4 regions of the Tomitella gaofuii genome follow, and region 1 is predicted to be linked to each of the others. Evidence: riboswitches for the same ligand, from Rfam matches in the RefSeq annotation. Region 1 holds a riboswitch; each other region holds the start of a gene.
What was found. A riboswitch is a leader RNA that binds a small molecule or an ion and turns the genes downstream of it on or off. The one in region 1 is predicted to bind cobalamin.
Positions count from the first base shown of each region.

Region 2: linked by a shared signal. The riboswitch ahead of metE (5-methyltetrahydropteroyltriglutamate--homocysteine S-methyltransferase) and the one ahead of H4F70_RS16460 (FecCD family ABC transporter permease) in region 1 are both predicted to bind cobalamin.
Region 3: linked by a shared signal. The riboswitch ahead of H4F70_RS17340 (VWA domain-containing protein) and the one ahead of H4F70_RS16460 (FecCD family ABC transporter permease) in region 1 are both predicted to bind cobalamin.
Region 4: linked by a shared signal. The riboswitch ahead of cobN (cobaltochelatase subunit CobN) and the one ahead of H4F70_RS16460 (FecCD family ABC transporter permease) in region 1 are both predicted to bind cobalamin.

Region 1 is NZ_CP059900.1:3,538,202-3,542,406, forward strand. Features, by position in the region: gene H4F70_RS16445 (hypothetical protein) at 1-66, opposite strand, end outside; gene H4F70_RS16450 (GAF and ANTAR domain-containing protein) at 288-1,085, shown strand; gene H4F70_RS16455 (GAF and ANTAR domain-containing protein) at 1,139-1,894, shown strand; cobalamin riboswitch at 1,944-2,180, shown strand; gene H4F70_RS16460 (FecCD family ABC transporter permease) at 2,363-3,391, shown strand; gene H4F70_RS16465 (ABC transporter ATP-binding protein) at 3,436-4,205, shown strand, end outside.
Region 2 is NZ_CP059900.1:1,485,507-1,489,711, forward strand. Features, by position in the region: gene mftG (mycofactocin dehydrogenase MftG) at 1-779, shown strand, start outside; gene H4F70_RS06980 (SgcJ/EcaC family oxidoreductase) at 827-1,222, opposite strand; cobalamin riboswitch at 1,446-1,629, shown strand; partial or broken gene metE (5-methyltetrahydropteroyltriglutamate--homocysteine S-methyltransferase) at 1,826-4,086, shown strand.
Region 3 is NZ_CP059900.1:3,732,000-3,736,204, reverse strand. Features, by position in the region: gene H4F70_RS17340 (VWA domain-containing protein) at 1-1,519, opposite strand, end outside; cobalamin riboswitch at 1,581-1,787, opposite strand; gene cbiE (precorrin-6y C5,15-methyltransferase (decarboxylating) subunit CbiE) at 1,845-3,113, shown strand; gene H4F70_RS17330 (cobalt-precorrin-4/precorrin-4 C(11)-methyltransferase) at 3,110-3,865, shown strand; gene H4F70_RS17325 (methyltransferase domain-containing protein) at 3,899-4,205, shown strand, end outside.
Region 4 is NZ_CP059900.1:3,724,403-3,728,607, forward strand. Features, by position in the region: gene cobN (cobaltochelatase subunit CobN) at 1-2,267, opposite strand, end outside; cobalamin riboswitch at 2,307-2,511, opposite strand; gene H4F70_RS17305 (cobalamin biosynthesis protein CobG) at 2,503-3,714, shown strand; gene H4F70_RS17310 (precorrin-8X methylmutase) at 3,711-4,205, shown strand, end outside.

The DNA.
Region 1 (4,205 bases):
GGCCGAGGCGAATTCGTCCTCACCGCCGGATGTGTAGCAGGACCGGATACGGGTATGCATCGGCATGGGAAACCTTCCGGTTGCCGCACTCATCTGGTCGACTACCGGGGTCCGGGGTAGTTGCCTCCATGCTGCCAGCAACGGCGTGTCCTGTCAGCCGATTGCGATCGTGACGTCCGCACAACGCACTCGTCGAGCATCCCGCACGCGATGCCGACGCTCCGGTAGCGTTGGTCCGATGCGGCCGTGGCCTGCGAAGGCCGCGGGAATACACACGCCCTTGTCGGATGGAGACTGCTGATGCGCACAGGCTCGCCGGCTCTGCGGGCGTGTTCACGGTGACTCTTCCAGGCCCCGACGGCGACGAACCGCACCCGGATCGTGCAGGCATCGCGGAGGTGCGCGCGGCTATGGCCGCCGAGCTGCGCAGCGGCGCGGGCGGGACCGGGCCGCTCGCGGTGGTCTGCGACGCCTGCGCGCGGCTGTTGCCCGTCGACGGCGCCTCGGTTTCCGCCGGCGGCGGGATAGTCGGCGGAGGCATGCGCGAGGTGCTGTACGCCAGTGATGAGACGGCGGCGGCGATCGAGTCCGTGCACGACACCCTCGGCGAAGGACCCGCGATCGAGGCGTTCACCGAGCGCCGGCCGGTGCTGGTTGCGGACCTGTCCGCCGACGCCGCACGCGGCTGGCCGGTGTTCGCCGCCGAGATCGCCCGCCGCCCCGTGGGCGCGGTCTTCGCGTTTCCGCTGCACAGCGGCGCCGCAATAGCGGGCACGATGAGCCTGTACCGGCGCAGCCCCGGCTGGTTGACCCCGGCCGATCTCGCCACCACTTTGCGGCTGGTGGATCTGGCCACCGCGGCCCTGCTCGCAATAGCATTGGGAGATGAGCGCCTCGAAGACCTGTCATTGCCGCGGGCGGTGGTGCACCAGGCCGCCGGCATGCTCGTGTCCGCGCACCGCATCGGTGTCGACGAGGCGATGGCGCGCATGCGCGGACACGCCTTCGCCGCCGGCATCGACATCGCCGACGTCGCCGCCGAGATCACCACCGGACGCCTGCCGCCGGAGGCCATCACGCAGTGACCCGACACGCTCCCCGTACCGTTCGCCGTCGATCGTCAACGTCAGGACCCGCCATGGACATCCCCTCACCGCGCGGCCGCGAGTCGCGCCTCGTCGACGCATTCGTCGAGATGGCCGACACGCTCGTCGACGACTTCGACACAGTCGAACTACTGCACCGGCTCACCGAATACTGCGTCGAACTGCTCGGCGTCGCCGAGGCCGGGATGCTGCTCGCCGACCAACGCGGCAGCCTGCAACTGGTGGCATCGTCGGCCGAGCGCACCGAACTGCTCGAATTGTTCCAGCTGCAGGTCAACGAGGGGCCGTGCGTGGACTGCTTCCGCACCGGAAGCCCGGTGTCCGTGGCCGACCTGGCGGCGACCGCCGGCCGCTGGCCGACATTCACCCCGGAAGCACTCAGAGTCGGATACTGCAGCGTGCACACCGTGCCGTTGCGGCTGCGCGACCAGACCATCGGGGCGTTGAACCTCTTCGGCACGACCCCCGGCACATTGTCCGAGGCGGACCAGCATGTGGCCCGCGCGCTGGCGGAGACCGCCACGATCGGGATCCTGTCCGAGCGGGCCATCCGGCACGGGGAGGTGCTCACCGAGCAGCTCCAGACGGCGCTCAACAGCCGGGTGATCATCGAGCAGGCCAAGGGTGTGCTCGCCCACGCCGGGGATCTGCCCATCGACGAGACGTTCGCCGTGCTGCGCGACTACGGCCGCGCCCGTCGGACACGGCTGACCGACATCGCGCGGCAGCTCGTCACCGGCGCCCTGGACACCGCGGCGGTCCTGGACGCCGGCGAGCACGCACGCTGAGCCGGATCCTCCGACCCGCGTCTCCGACCGTCGCACTGCGGCTGCTGCTAGCATTCGCAGCATTGCTGGTCTGCCCGGTTCGGAAAGCTCCGAGCGCCGGGCGGGGCAAGAGGGAATCCGGTGTGAATCCGGAACTGGCCCGCAGCGGTATACGGGAACGACCGTCGTCAACAGCACTGGGAGCGCACACGCGTCCGGCGTGATGCCACTGGGAAGCGGCGACCATTAGGCCGTGCGTCAGCACACGCCCGTGAGTCCGAAGACCTGCCAGCACACCGCGCGGAGACCGCGTGCGGTGACCGACGGCGTCGAGGAGCACGCCGGGTCCGCCTCGCCGGCAGCCGTTGTGCGCCGGCGCGCCGCCCCGTGCCCTCACGCCTGGACCAGGCGAGGACACCGACGATGCTGGACACGGCACCATCCGCGCGCCGCCGCGGCGGCGTGACGCGCGGCTTCACAGCTCCTGCAATGCGCACTGCGGCCTGGGTGGCCGCCCTCACCGTGGTGCTCGCGGCGTCCGCGGTGGCGGCGGTGGGCATGGGCACCGTGCCCATCAGCTGGTCCGAGACCCTCCACTACCTGCACGCCTTCGTCACCGGCGACATCATCACGGCCGACGAGGTGACCCGGTACCGCATCATCGCCGACACCCGTCTGCCGCGCGTCCTGCTGGCGATCGTCGTCGGCGCGGGCCTGTCCATGGTGGGCGTGGCGGTGCAGGCGATGGTGCGCAATGCGCTCGCCGACCCGTTCGTCCTGGGCATCTCGTCCGGCGCCGCGGTGGGGGCCACCTCGGTGATCCTGTTCGGCACGCTCGCCGTGCTGGGAGCCGCGGCCGTCTCGCTGGCCGCGTTCGCCGGGGCCCTCGTCGCCACCGTCCTCGTCTACGTCGCGGCCCGCACCCGCGAGGGCCTGTCGCCGCTGCGCCTCGTCCTCACCGGCACCGCCATGGCCTACGGGTTCTCCGCCGTCACCACGGTGATGATCTTCGTGTCCCCCCGCGGCGAGGACGCCAAGTCGGTGATGTTCTGGCTGCTGGGCAGCCTGGCGTCGGCCCGCTGGTCGTCCCTGCCGATCGCCGCCGCGGTGACGGTGTGCGGCGGCCTGCTCCTGGCCGTGTGGTCGCCCAAGCTCAACGCGCTGGTCATGGGCGACGACGTCGCGAGCGGCCTCGGCCTGCACGCACAGCGCTTCCGCGTGTACTTGTTCGTGGTGTGCGCGGCGATGACCGGGACGCTGGTCGCGATCGTGGGGGCCATCGGTTTCGTCGGCCTCGTCGTGCCCCACGTGACGCGCATGCTCGTCGGCGCCGACCACACCCGCGTCCTCGCCGTCGCCCCGGTCCTGGGCGCGGTGTTCATGGTGTGGGCGGACGTGCTCAGCCGCACCGTCGTCGCCCCCGCGGAGCTGCCCATCGGCGCCATCACCGCGTTCGTCGGCGTGCCCACGTTCATCCTGCTCATGCGCGCCCGCCGCTACACGTTCGGCGGCACATGATCCGGCCCGCACCCCGCCGAGACCCATCATGGAAGGACGGCCGCATGGATCTGACCATCGAGGACCTCACCGTGGAGGTCTCCGCGAAGACACTGGTCCGCGACGTCGGCCTGAGCGCGCGCCACGGCGAGGTGGTCGGCCTCGTCGGGCCCAACGGCAGCGGCAAGTCGACGATCCTCAAGTGCTGCTACCGCGCGCTGCGCCCCACCGCGGGCCGGATCCTGCTGGGCGATGCGGACTTGCGGGGCATGACGATGCGGGAGAGCGCGCTGCGCCTGGCAGCCCTGAGCCAGCAGTCGAGCGTGGAGTTCGGCTTCACCGTCGACGAGGTGGTGGCCACCGGGCGCCTGCCGCACACCGGGCTGCTGGGCCGCGACGCGGCGGACGCACGCCAGGTCATCGTGGACGCGCTGCGCACCGCCGGCGCCGGGCACCTGTCCGGGCGGCCGTTCCTCGAGCTGTCCGGCGGGGAACGCCAGCGGGTGCTCATCGCCCGGGCCCTGGCCCAGCAGCCGCGGGTGCTCATCCTCGACGAGCCGACCAACCACCTGGACGTCAAGCACCAGATCGACGTGCTGCGCAGGGTGCGCGAGCTGGGGATCACCGTCGTGACCGCGCTGCACGACCTCAACCTGGCCGCGATGTTCTGCGACCGGATCCACGTGCTGGACCGGGGCGCCATCGTCGCGGCGGGCACCCCGCGCCAGGTGGTGACACCCGGCCTGGTGCGCGCCGTGTTCGGCGTGGACGCGCACGTGGTGGCGCACCCGGAGACCGGCGTTCCGCAGCTGCTCTATTCGCCCGACACCGCCCG
Region 2 (4,205 bases), 2.1 Mb from region 1:
AGGTGCTCCGGGACGGCGGGTTGCTGGAGGTGCAGGCGTACAACGTGGTGCTGGCCGCGGGGGCCATCGAGACGCCGGCCCTGCTGTGGCGCTCGGGGATCGGCGATCCGCGGATGCTCGGCGCGGCCGCCGTGCACGCGCTGCCCGGGGTGGGGCGCGAGTTCTCCGACCACCCGGAGATCACGATCCCCTACAAACCGGCCCCGCCGGTCGGCGATCCGGTCTCGGGCGAGCGGGCCGCGCCACCGATCCTCGAGGCCTGCCTCAACCTCGATACCGGCGACGGTGCGGTGGAGATCCGCCCGTACACGGCGTCGTTCGGCGACGCGGTGCCCGGGAATCCGCCGATGCCGCCGGTGCTGGGCGCCGCGCTCATGGCGCCGTGGGGGAGGGGCCGGATGGTTCCGCACCCTGCCGACCCGTGCGGGGCGCCCCGGATCGAACACCACTATCTATCGGACCCGCGGGACGAGGCGGCCGCCGCGGCGGCGGTGGACCTGGCTCGCGGGCTGCTCGACGCGTCGGGGATGGGCACGCCGATCGACGGAATGCCGGCGAACCTGGGCACCTCGCAGCATCTCAGCGGCACGTGCCCGATGGGTACCGATCCCGGCACCGCAGTGGTGGATCCGCGTTGTCGCGTGCACGGGATCGGCGGGCTCTCCATCGCAGACACCTCGGTGTTCCCGCGCGTGCCCAGCCGGGGACCGCATGCCACGGCGGTGATGCTCGCCGAACGCGCGGCGGAGTTCGTCGCGTCCGGGCTCCGCGTTCCGTGACGGCCCGCCGGTGAAACGCCCGCTGCGCCGTCCGGCCGGTGCGCTCCTCAGCGCGGCCGGACGACCCGGTAGTCCGAGGTGTGCCAGAAGGCCCGCATGCTCGTGATCCGTGCATCGTCGTCGAAGGTCATGACGTCGATGGGGGTCACCTCGACGGTGCGCTCCGGCAGAGTCGTGGTGATGCGGAACCGGAACGCGGCGCTGTCGCCGGAGATGCGGCAGTCGAGCAGCTCGGATTCATTGCGGTAGCCGGCGGACTTCGCGTAGAAGTCGGCGATGTCGTCCCTCCCCCGGTGCGGCTCCGTGCCCACGGGGTCCTCCACCGTCGCGTCGGGTGCATACAGGGCGAGCACGGCGTCGGGGTCGGTGGCGCCGACGGCGTCGACGTAGGACTGGACTGTCGCGCGGATGGCATTGCGCTTCGCGGAATCGTCGACGGCCACTGTTCCTCCTGCATGCTGCGGCGGATGCTGTCACGCTCGACGTTATTCCAGGCGGGACGTGTTTGCGATGGACACGCCGGGGAACCAGCGGACGAATTCCGAGGACGATATTCCGCCGTCGGGTGTCGGCCGACCGGGTCCCGGTTGTATGCTGATCCGTGCAGCTGGTTCGTCCGGCCGGTCACGAGGAGCCCCGAAGGCCGAGCCGGACGTCGAAGCCCCGCGCCGCATCGGCGCAGGCGGTGAGAGGGAACCCGGTGGAAATCCGGGACTGTCCCGCAGCGGTGAGTGGGAACGAAACCCGCCATGGAGCACTGGGCGCACGCCCGGGAAGCGGTGGGCAGTAGGTGGCGGCGGTGTGCCGCGGGCCCGCGAGTCCGAAGACCTGCCGGTTGCGACGGGCACGCCGTGCCCGTCGGGCCACCGCCTCGGGGAATGGGCGTGTCGACCGGTTCGTGTCACAGTGCAGGACAACGTGCACGGTAGCGGGGCTGGGTGGGATCCACAGCCGGATCCGCGCCGCAGTCCGGTGCTGCCAGGGGCTCGAGGCGTGTGCGCGTACCGCCGGCGGTGGCGACATCGACGTTCGTACTGGAGATACACGTGGACACCACTTTCACCGCAACTGTCCTGGGTTCCCCCCGCATTGGGCCACGGCGAGAGCTCAAGAGGGCTGTCGAGGCCTACTGGGCGGGACGCATCGAAGCCTCCGAACTGCTGACGACGGGCGCGGGGCTGCGCGCGGACATGTGGGAGCAGCAGCGGGCCGCCGGTCTCGACGCGATTCCTGTCGGCACCTTCTCCCACTACGACCAGGTGCTGGACACCGCCGTCATGCTCGGAGCGCTGCCGGAGCGGGTCTCGGACATCGACGACCCGCTCGATCGCTATTTCGCGGCGGCCCGTGGCACCGGCACGGTGGCGCCGCTGGAGATGACCAAGTGGTTCGACACCAACTATCACTACCTGGTCCCGGAGATCACCCCGCAGACGCGATTCGCCCTGGATCCGTCCCAGCTTCTCGGTGAGCTCGCTGAAGCGCATGCGCAGGATGTGCCGGCGCGGCCCGTGGTGATCGGGCCGGTCACCTTCCTGCTGCTGTCCAAGAAGGTCGGCGGTGCAGGATCACTGCTGGATCGCGTGGACGAACTGCTGCCGTTGTATGCCGAATTGCTGGGTCTGCTCGCCCAGGCGGGTGCGGAGTGGGTGCAGATCGACGAACCCGCTCTGGCGGCCGACCGTACCGCCGACGAGATCGCCGTCGTACGCCGTGTGTACGACGAGCTCGCCGCAGTGGTGCGGCGTCCTGCGATCCTGGTCGCGTCCTACTTCGGGAGTCTGGGCGATGCGCTGCCGGCGCTCACGGCCACGGGGATCGACGGCATCGCCGTCGATCTGGTCGCCGGCGCGGACGCGCTCGCGGCGGTGCCGGGCCTGGCCCGCAAGCATGTGGTGGCCGGCGTGGTCGACGGGCGCAACGTGTGGCGCACCGACCTCGAGCGTGCGCTCGGCACGCTCGTCACGCTGCTGGGCAGCGTCGGCTCGCTGGCCGTGTCCACGTCGTGCTCGCTGCTGCACGTGCCCTACACGCTCGACGCGGAGACCGGCCTCGACGAGCCGCTGCGTTCGTGGCTCGCGTTCGGTGCGGAGAAGACCGTGGAGGTCGCGACGCTGGCGGCGGCCTTGCGTCAGGGGCGCGACGCCGTGGCGGACGCCGTCGACGAGGGCCGGGCCGCGGTGCGGTCGCGGCGCGAGGATCCGCGCCTGCACGACCAGTCGCTGCGCGCGCGGATCGACGCGCTGACCGCGGGGACGAGGGGAAGGGGTGGGGCCGACGCCCGCAGGAAGGCCCAGCGCGGACTCGGTCTGCCGTTGCTGCCGACCACGACGATCGGTTCCTATCCGCAGACGCGGGAAATCCGCGTCGCGCGGGCCGAGCTGCGCAAGGGTGTCATCGACGGCGCGGAGTACCGCCGCCGCATGCAGTCCCAGATCGCCGAGGTCGTTGCGCTGCAGGAGGAGCTGGGGCTGGACGTGCTCGTGCACGGGGAGCCGGAGCGCAACGACATGGTGCAGTACTTCGCCGAGCAGCTGGGCGGATTCTTCGCGACAGAGAACGGCTGGGTCCAGTCCTACGGCAGCCGGTGCGTGCGCCCGCCGATCCTCTACGGCGACGTGCGGCGGCCGGCGCCGATGACGACCGAGTGGATCACCTACGCCCAGTCGCTCACCGCCAAGCCCGTGAAGGGGATGCTCACCGGTCCGGTGACGATCTTGGCGTGGTCGTTCGTGCGTGACGACCAGCCGCTGGCGGAGACCGCGGACCAGGTGGCGCTGGCGATCCGGGACGAGACGGTGGACCTGCAGGCCGCGGGCATCAGGATCATCCAAGTGGACGAGCCGGCCCTGCGGGAACTGCTGCCGCTGCGGGCCGCCGACCAGCAGGACTACCTCGACTGGGCGGTGGGGGCGTTCCGCCTGGCCACCTCCGGCGTGGCCGACTCCACCCAGATCCACACGCACCTGTGCTATTCGGAGTTCGGCGAGGTCATCGGCGCCATCGCCGGGCTCGACGCGGACGTGACGTCCCTCGAAGCGGCCCGCTCGCACATGGAGGTGCTCGGCGACCTCAACGCGGTGGTTCGACCTGGGCGTGGGGCCCGGGGGTGTACGACATCCACTCGCCGCGCGTGCCGGGCGTCGACGAGATCGCGTCGCTGCTCACAGAGGCGCTGGCGGCGGTGCCGGCGGAGCGCCTGTGGGCCAACCCCGATTGCGGGCTCAAGACCCGCGGCGTGGCGGAGACCAAGGAGTCGCTGCGCAACCTCGTCGAGGCGGCGCGGAGCGTGCGGGCCGGGCTCTAGGCGGGACCTGTTGTCGCCGGCGTGCCGGCCGATCGCCTGCGGGCATCTCCGATCCGCGCACCTCGGCGCCATCCGAGCGCCTGTTCCCCTGATCCCCGGGGGAACGGGTGCTCGGATCG
Region 3 (4,205 bases), 190 kb from region 1:
GGGGCTGCGGACCGGCAAGGTCCCCCCGGCGCACTACGGCCGCGCGGATCGTGGCCGGCAGGTGCACCGGTGCGGGGTCCGCGGCGGAGGCGCTCCGGCGTGCCCCCACGGTGCGGCCCACCGTCGTCCGGGCCCGCGAGCGCCGCCCCGCCGCCCCGCGGCCGGCGCGCTGCGCGGCCAGCAGCCGGGCGCGGAACGGTGCGCCGGCGGGGGCGAGCGCGCGCTCGGCAGGCGTGCCCGAATCGCGATCGGCATGGTCATCTGCACCGCCGTCGGTGCGGGGTCGCTGTTCCGCGGAGCCGTCGTCAGCCGGTTCCGGCGCCCCGCCGCCCGGGCCGTCGTCTTCAGGGCCCCCGTCCTCAGGGCCCCCGTCCTCAGGGCCCCCGCCCTCAGGGCCCCCGCCCTCAGGGCCGTCCCCGCCCTCGGGGCCCTCCCCGCCTTCTGGGCCGTCCTCGCCCGGTCCGTCGTCCCCGGTTCCGTCATCGCCGGGGCCGTCGGGGTCCTCCGCGTCGCCCATGCCGTCCAGGAGCTCGTCCAGGCGTTCGCCGTCGGTACCCGGATCGTCGAACGGGGCCCGGCGCCGGCGGTGCGGCAGGGTGAGCCGGGCTGCGGCGGCGATGTCCTCGCGAGTGACGCCGGTGCGGCCGCACCACGCGGCGTGCGCGGCGGCGGCCTTGGCCGTCACCAGGTCCGCGCGCATCCCGTCCACGTCGAATGCTGCGCACACCTCGGCGATCGCCGTGAGCGCCGCGTCGCCCAGCACCACCGATCCGACGCGCTCCCGGGCGCCGGCGATGCGCCGCGCCAGCTCCGACTCGGCGTCCGCCCACCGTGCGGCGAAGCCTGCCGGGTCGGCGTCGAAGGCCAGGCGCCGGCGCACGATCTCGGCGCGCACCGCGGCATCACGCGGCGCGGCCACGTCCACCGCCAGACCGAACCGGTCCAGCAGCTGCGGCCGCAGCTCGCCCTCCTCGGGATTCATGGTGCCCACGAGCACGAACCGCGACGCATGGCTGATCGAGACGCCGTCGCGCTCCACCGAGGTGCGGCCCATCGCGGCCGCGTCGAGCAGCAGGTCCACCAGGTGGTCGTGCAGCAGGTTGACCTCGTCGACGTACAGCACCCCGCGGTGGGCGCGCGCCAGCAGTCCGGGCTCGTACTCGGCGCCCTCACCAGAGAGTGCCTTGCCCAGGTGCAGCGACCCGGTGACACGGTCCTCTGCGGCGCCCACCGGCAGCTCCACCAGGCGCGCGGGGCCTGCCGTGGCCGGGGCGTCCGTGGCGTGCGGGCCGTCGGGGCAGGCGGGGTCCGGCGCGGCCGGGTCGCAGGCGAACCGGCAGCCGTCGACGGACAGGACCGGGGGCAGCAGCGCCGCCTGAGCGCGCACCGCCGTCGACTTCGCCGTGCCCTTCTCGCCGCGCACCAGCACCCCGCCGATCGCAGGCGAGACGGCGGTGAGCGTGAGCGCCAGCTGCAGATCGTCGGCGCCGACGAGGGCGCTGAACGGATAGACGTGCACTGTGGGACCTCCGCAGGCTTCCGCTGGGACGTGGTTCGCGGCTGCGGCGTGGGCGCTGCAGCCGGGCAGACGCACGAGGGCCGGTATTCGGACTTCCTGGTCGAGCGCCTCGGACCGCCTTCCCGGACCGGTGGTCCAGTGGCTGCACGGCGTGCGTGGTCGTCGGCTCCCAGGTCACCGCAGCGGGCCTGTGCCGGATTCGCACCGGCTTCCCGTTTACCCCCGCACGCCGTGACGGCCGCGGGGCACCTCCGGGCGAGCTGCCATCGACGACCCTAACCCCGCCGCGCCTGGAGCGCTCCACCGCGGTCTAGGGTTCTGCGCCATGGGTCCGGAGTCGAGGGTGCGGGTGACGGTGGTGGGCGTCGGAGCGGGCGGCTGGGCGAGCGTCGATCCCGCGGGGCGCGGCGCCGTGCACCGCGCGGACGTGCTGCTGGGCGGGCCGCGCCACCTGGCGATGGTGCCGGACGCCGCAGCGCCCGCCGCGATCCGCGAAACCTGGCCGTCGCCGCTGCTCGACGGGCTGGACGCGCTGCTCGAGCGGCACGACGGCAGGAACGTCGTCGCGCTCGCATCGGGTGACCCGATGGTCTCCGGCATCGGGTCCACGCTGGTGCGCCGGCTGGGGCCGGATGCGGTGCGCGTGCTCCCGGCGGTGTCGTCGGCGGCGCTGGCCCGCGCGCGGATGAGCTGGCCGGCCGAGGGCTGCGCGGTCGTGACGCTGGTGGGCCGCGGCACGGACCGCCTGCGCCGGCACCTGGCGCGTGGGCGGCGGCTGATCGTGCTCACAGGGGACGCCGACGGCCCTGCGGCCGTGGCCCGGGTGCTCGTCGACGAGGGCTTCGGCGCGTCGGCCATGACGCTGCTGGCGGAGCTGGGCGGGCCGGCGGAATCGCGGCGCGACGGTACCGCGGACGGCATGCTCGGCGTCGACGGTGCCGCGCTGGGGCTGGTGTGCGTCGAATGCCGTGGCGCGCGGGGATATTCGCGTGCCCCCGGGCTGCCCGACGACGCCTTCGAGAACGACGGGCAGCTGAGCCGCCGGCCGATCCGCGCCGCCGCGGTGAGCGCCCTCGCCCCGCGGCCCGGGGAGCTGCTGTGGGACGTAGGGGCGGGGGCCGGGTCGGTGGGCATCGAGTGGGCGCGCGGAGCCTCCGGGTGCCGGGCCCTCGCCATCGAGCGCGACGCGGGCCGGGCGGATGCGGTCCGCCGCAACGCCGCGCGACTGGGAGTGCCGGATCTTGTCACCGTCGTGGAGGGCGCCGCCCCGGACGCGCTCGCGGGCCTGGAGCGGCCCGACGCGGTCTTCGTCGGCGGCGGCGGCAGCCGTCCCGGGGTCCTCGAGGCGTGCTGGGCGGCGGTGCCGGCGGGCGGGCGATTGGTCGCGCACGCGGTGACCCTGGAGACGCAGGCCGTACTGGCCGAGTGGCACCGCGCGCACGGCGGTGAACTGCTTCGGTACGCGGTGGACGTGGCCGGTCCCATCGGCGCGTTCACCGGGTGGGAGCCGATGCGCCCGGTGGTGCAGTGGTGCGGCGTGAAACCAACGGCGGCGGAATCGAAGCAGGATCCGGAGGAAGGGGACCGGTCATGACAGTGCACTTCGTGGGGGCGGGCCCCGGCGCCGCCGACCTGCTCACCTTGCGGGCAGTGGACCTGCTGCGCGCCGCGCCCGTCGTGCTCTACGCGGGCACCTACCTGGACGACGCGGTGCTCGCGCACTGCCGCGACGGCGCCGCGCTCATCGACACCCAGGGCCTGGACCTGGACGCGATCATCGGCCACCTCGTCGACGCGCACCGGCGGGGACTCGACGCGGTGCGGATGTGCTCGGGCGACCCGTCGGTGTATTCGGCGCTCACCGAGCAGACCCGGCGGCTCGACGCGGCCGGCGTGCCCTGGGACGTCACCCCGGGGGTCCCCGCCTACGCCGCGGCCGCCGCTGCCCTGGGCGCCGAGCTCACGGTGCCCGGCGAGGTGCAGACGGTGGTGCTCACCCGCACCCGCGCGCGGTCCACCCCCATGCCGGAAACGGAATCCCTGCAGCGGGTGGCGGGCCTGCGGGCATCGTTGGTGCTGCACCTGGCGATCACGCGGGTGCGGGAGCTCGCCGCCGAGCTCACCGCCGAGTACGGCGCCGACTGCCCGGCCGTCGTCGTCGCCCACGCCTCGCGGCCGGGCCAGGTGGTGCTGCGCGGCACGCTCGCGACCATCGCCGGCATGGTCGAGGCCGAGGGGCTGCGCCGCACCGCCGTCATCATGGTCGGCCGGGCGATGGACCGGGGCGCGGCGGCCGCCTGCGGGCTGGACTCGCACCTGTACGACCCGCGGCGGGCGCGCGGCTGATCCGGTCCCGCATCAGGGGCTAGGCTCCGGGGTATGGCACGACCCACCCGCTGGTTCAGCGAGACCTCCGACGGCCACTCGCAGTGGTACATCGAACGCTTCCGCGCCATGGCGGCCCAGGGCGCCGACCTCGCCGGCGAGGCGCGCCTGATCGACGCCATGGTGCCCCGTGGTGCCCGCGTCCTCGACGCCGGCTGCGGCCCGGGCCGCCTCGGCGGCGAGCTCCACACCCGAGGACACGAGGTGGTGGGGGTGGATGTGGACCCGGCGCTCATCGCGGCGGCCGAACAGGACCACCCGGGGCCCACGTGGCTCGTCGGCGACCTGTCCGAGCTGGACC
Region 4 (4,205 bases), 190 kb from region 1:
GCGTCCTCCATCGCCTGCACCAGCGCGCGGGCCCGGGACTCCGCGGCGTCGACGGCGGCGAGATCCGCTCCCGCCGCGAGGCCCAGCGCGGACCGCAGCCCCGGGAGCGCGTGCGCGGTGCCGCCCCACACCTGCGCCGCGCGCAGCATCGACAGCACCAGGTCCACGCGCTGGCCCGGATCCGGCGCCTGGCCGAGCACGTGCAGGCCGTCGCGGATCTGCGCGTCCTTGATCTCGCACAGCCAGCCGTCGACGTGCAGCAGCATGTCGTCGAACGCCTCGCCCTCGAGCTCCTCGTCGATGCCCAGGTCCTGGTCCATCTTCGCCGCGCGCAGCAGCGTCCAGATCTCCTGGCGGATCGCCGGCAGCTTTCCCGGGTCCATCGCTGAGATGTTCTGGTGCTCGTCCAGCAGCTGCTCCAGGCGGGCGATGTCGCCGTAGGACTCGGCGCGCGCCATCGGCGGGATGAGGTGGTCGACGATGGTGGCATGTGCGCGGCGCTTCGCCTGTGCGCCCTCGCCCGGGTCGTTCACCAGGAACGGGTAGATCATCGGCAGGTTCGCCAGCGCCGCGTCGGTGGCGCACGCGGCCGACGGCGCCGCGTTCTTGCCGGGCAGCCACTCGAGGGAGCCGTGCTTGCCCAGGTGCACCACCGCGTGCGCGCCGAACCCGCGCTCGACCCACTTGTACGCGGCCAGGTAGTGGTGGCTGGGCGGCAGGTCCGGGTCGTGGTAGATCGCCACCGGGTTCTCGCCGAACCCGCGCGGCGGCTGGATCATGAGCACCACGTTCCCGGCGCGCAGGGTGGCCAGCACGATGTCGCCGCCGTCCGCGGCGTCGCCGGACTCGTCGACGAACAGCGTGCCGGGCGCCTCGCCCCACGCCGCGCGCATGGCGCCGGTGAGGCCGTCCGGAAGCTCGGCCGTCCACTCGCGGTACTGCCCCGCAGTCACACGCACCGGGTTGCCCGCCAGCTGTGCGGCGGTGAGCCAGTCCTCGTCCTGCCCGCCCGCGTCGATCAGCGCGTGGATGAGCCGATTGCCGGCCGCCGTGTCGTCGCTTTCGGGGCCGTCAGGTCCGTCCGCGCCGTCGAGGGCGAGCCACGGGCGCTCGGACTCCTCGCCCAGGTCGTACCCGGCCGCGGCGAGCGCGCGCAGCAGACGCACCGCGGAGACCGGGGTGTCCATGCCGACGGCGTTGCCCACCCGCGCATGCTTCGTCGGGTAGGCCGAGAGCATCACCGCGATCCGCCGCTCGCCCACCGGCACATGCCGCAGCCGGGCGTGGGCGGCCGCGATCCCCGCCACCCGTCGGCACCGCTCCGGGTCGGTGACGTACCGGGGCAGGCCGTCGTCGTCGAACTCCTTGAACGAGAACGCGGTGGTGATGATGCGACCGTCGAACTCGGGCACCGCGATCTGCGAGGCCGCGTCCATCGGCGAGACGCCCTCGTCGGACCCGGCCCAGGTCTCGCGGTCCCACGTCAGGCACAGCCCCTGCAGGATCGGGATGTCGAGCGCGGCCAGGTCGTCGACGTCCCACACCTCGTCGTCGCCGCCGGCCTGCGCGTGCGCGGGGCGCGTGCCGCCCGCCGCCAGCACCGTGACCACCAGCGCGTCCAACGTGGACAGCGCCTCGAGCAGGTCGGCGGGCGGGGTGCGCAACGACGCGCAGAACACGGGCACCGGCTCGGCGCCCTGCTCCGCGACGGCCCGGGCCAGGTCGGTGACGAACCGCCGGTTGCCGCTGACGTGATGGGCCCGGTAGTACAGGATCCCGACCCGCGGGCGGTCGCCGTCCGGGGCCGCGGCGCCGGGAGCCCGCCACTCGCCCAGTCCCCACTCGGGCAGTTCCCGCGGCGGCGCGAAACCCTCGCCGGTGAGCAGCACCGTGTCGGTGAGGAAGGCGTGCAGCTGGGCGAGGTTCTCCGGCCCGCCGAAGGCCAGGTACCGGTGCGCCTCCGCCGCGGTGCCGACGGGAACCGTCGAGTGCCCCATCAGCTCCGCGTCCGGGGCCTGCTCGCCGCCGAGCACCACCACCGGGACGCCCCGTGCCAGCACCGCGTCGAGCCCGTCCTGCCAGGACCGGGCGGAACCGAGGATGCGCACCACCACCAGCGCGGCGCCGTCGAGCAGCCTGTCGAGCGAGCCGGGCCCGGTGCCGGCGACGTCGGTGCGCGCGGGATTGCCCAGCGCGAAACCGGCGCCGGAGGCGCGTGCGGACAGCAGGTCGGTATCGGACGTGGACAGCAGTGCGATCCGCGTCATGGCAGCCGCCAGGACATGTCGATTCTCCAAAACCCTCGTGGACACAATCAGGCCACGGTCGGTCTCCTGGCTTACGGATCGACGCCCCGCGCACGACCTTCCCAGGCGCTGCGCGCCCAGTGGTCCCCGCCGCCGTGGCATGCACCCGGGCGGCGGGGGAGTCCGCGGGACTCCCCGATGACAGTGGCGAGGGCCGCGCCGGATTCACACCGGCTTCCCGTTCACCATGGCTTCGATGAGCGTAAACCACGCCGTCCAGGCGCCTGCACGCCTGTGCCACTATGTGCCGGTGCTCCCTCCCCCTCCCCGGTCCGGCGCGGCCGACCGCTGCCCCGGACTGCTGCGCCCGCACCACGCCGACGACGGCGCGCTGGTGCGGCTGCGCGTGCCCGGGGGTGCGCTCACCGCAGAGATGTTCGCAGCTTTGCGAAGCGTTTCCGACGAGTTCGGCGATGGACGGATTCACCTCACTTCGCGCGCCAACGTGCAGTTGAGAGCCTTGCCGACCGGCCCCGACGGTCAGCTGCCCGGTCGGATCGTCGACGTTCTGCGAACGGCGGGTCTGCTGCCCTCGCCGCGCCACGAGCGGGTGCGCAACATCGTCTGCTCGCCCCTGTCCGGGATCGCCGGCGGCCGCGCGGACGTGCGCGGGCTCGCCGGCGCACTCGACCGCACCCTGTGCGCGGACCCCGGGCTGGCCGCGCTGCCGGGGCGTTTCCTGTTCGGCATCGACGACGGCCGCGGCGACGTCGCGGGGATGGGCTGCGACGTTCTCGCGCTCGCCGAAACTCCCGGGCGCGCCCGCATCGTCGCCGGCGACCTGGCGGGCCCGGCCGTGCCGTTGCACGCGGTGCCCGGCGCGCTCATCGCCCTCGCACGGGGATTCGCCGGTGCCGCCGACGGGCGCTGGCGGGTGCGCGAACTCCCCCGCCGCGGGGCGGAACTCCTCGACGGTCACGCCACCGGAACACTGCCGTACGCCCCCGCGCCCGCGATGGCGTACGGTGCGCTTCCCGGCGGGGCGCTGTCGGTGCTGGCGCCGCTGGGCGTGCTCACCCCGGAGCAGGGCGACGCGCTCGCCGCTGCGGCCGGCGGCGACGGAACGCTCATCGTCACGCCATGGCGCGGGATCGTCGTGGTGCCGCAGGAGGCCCCCCGGTGCGGCGCGCTCGCCCGGCTCGCCGACTCCGGCCTGGCGACCACGGCCGACTCCCCGTGGACCCGGGTCACCGCGTGTGTCGGCGCCCCCGGCTGCGCCAAGTCCGCCGGCGACACCCACGCGGCCGCCCGGGCCGCGGCCGCCGGCCCGCCCGGCCAGGTCTCATCCGGCCCCTTCCAGACCCTCCCAGCCCACGTCACCCTCCCCGTCCACGTCGTCGGCTGCCCCCGCGCATGCGGCGCACCGCGCGGCCCCCACACCCTCCTCCAGTTAGGGAGCAGAAAGTGACCCAGTCCCACGTGATCCGGCGTCCCACCCGCAGGTACGACTACGTCGCCGACGGCGCCGGAATCTACGCGCGCTCGTTCGCCACCATCCGCGCGGAGACGGACCTGCGCCGCATCCCCGCCGACGCCGAGAAGGTGGCGGTGCGCATGGTGCACGCCGCCGGCCAGACCGACCTGACGCGCGACCTCGACATCGCGCCCGGCCTCGTCGCCGCCGCCCGCAGCGCCTTGCGCGGCGGCGCGCCGATCCTGTGCGACGCGCACATGGTGGCCTCCGGCATCACCCGGAAACGACTGCCCGCAGGCAACGACGTGGTGTGCACGCTGCGCGACGAGCGGGTGCCCCCGCTCGCGGCCGAGTGGGGCACCACGCGTTCCGCCGCCGCCGTTTCGCTGTGGGCGGATCGGCTCGCCGGCGCCGTCGTCGCCGTCGGCAACGCCCCCACCGCGCTGTTCCACCTGCTCGAGCTGCTCGACGACGGCGCCCCGCCG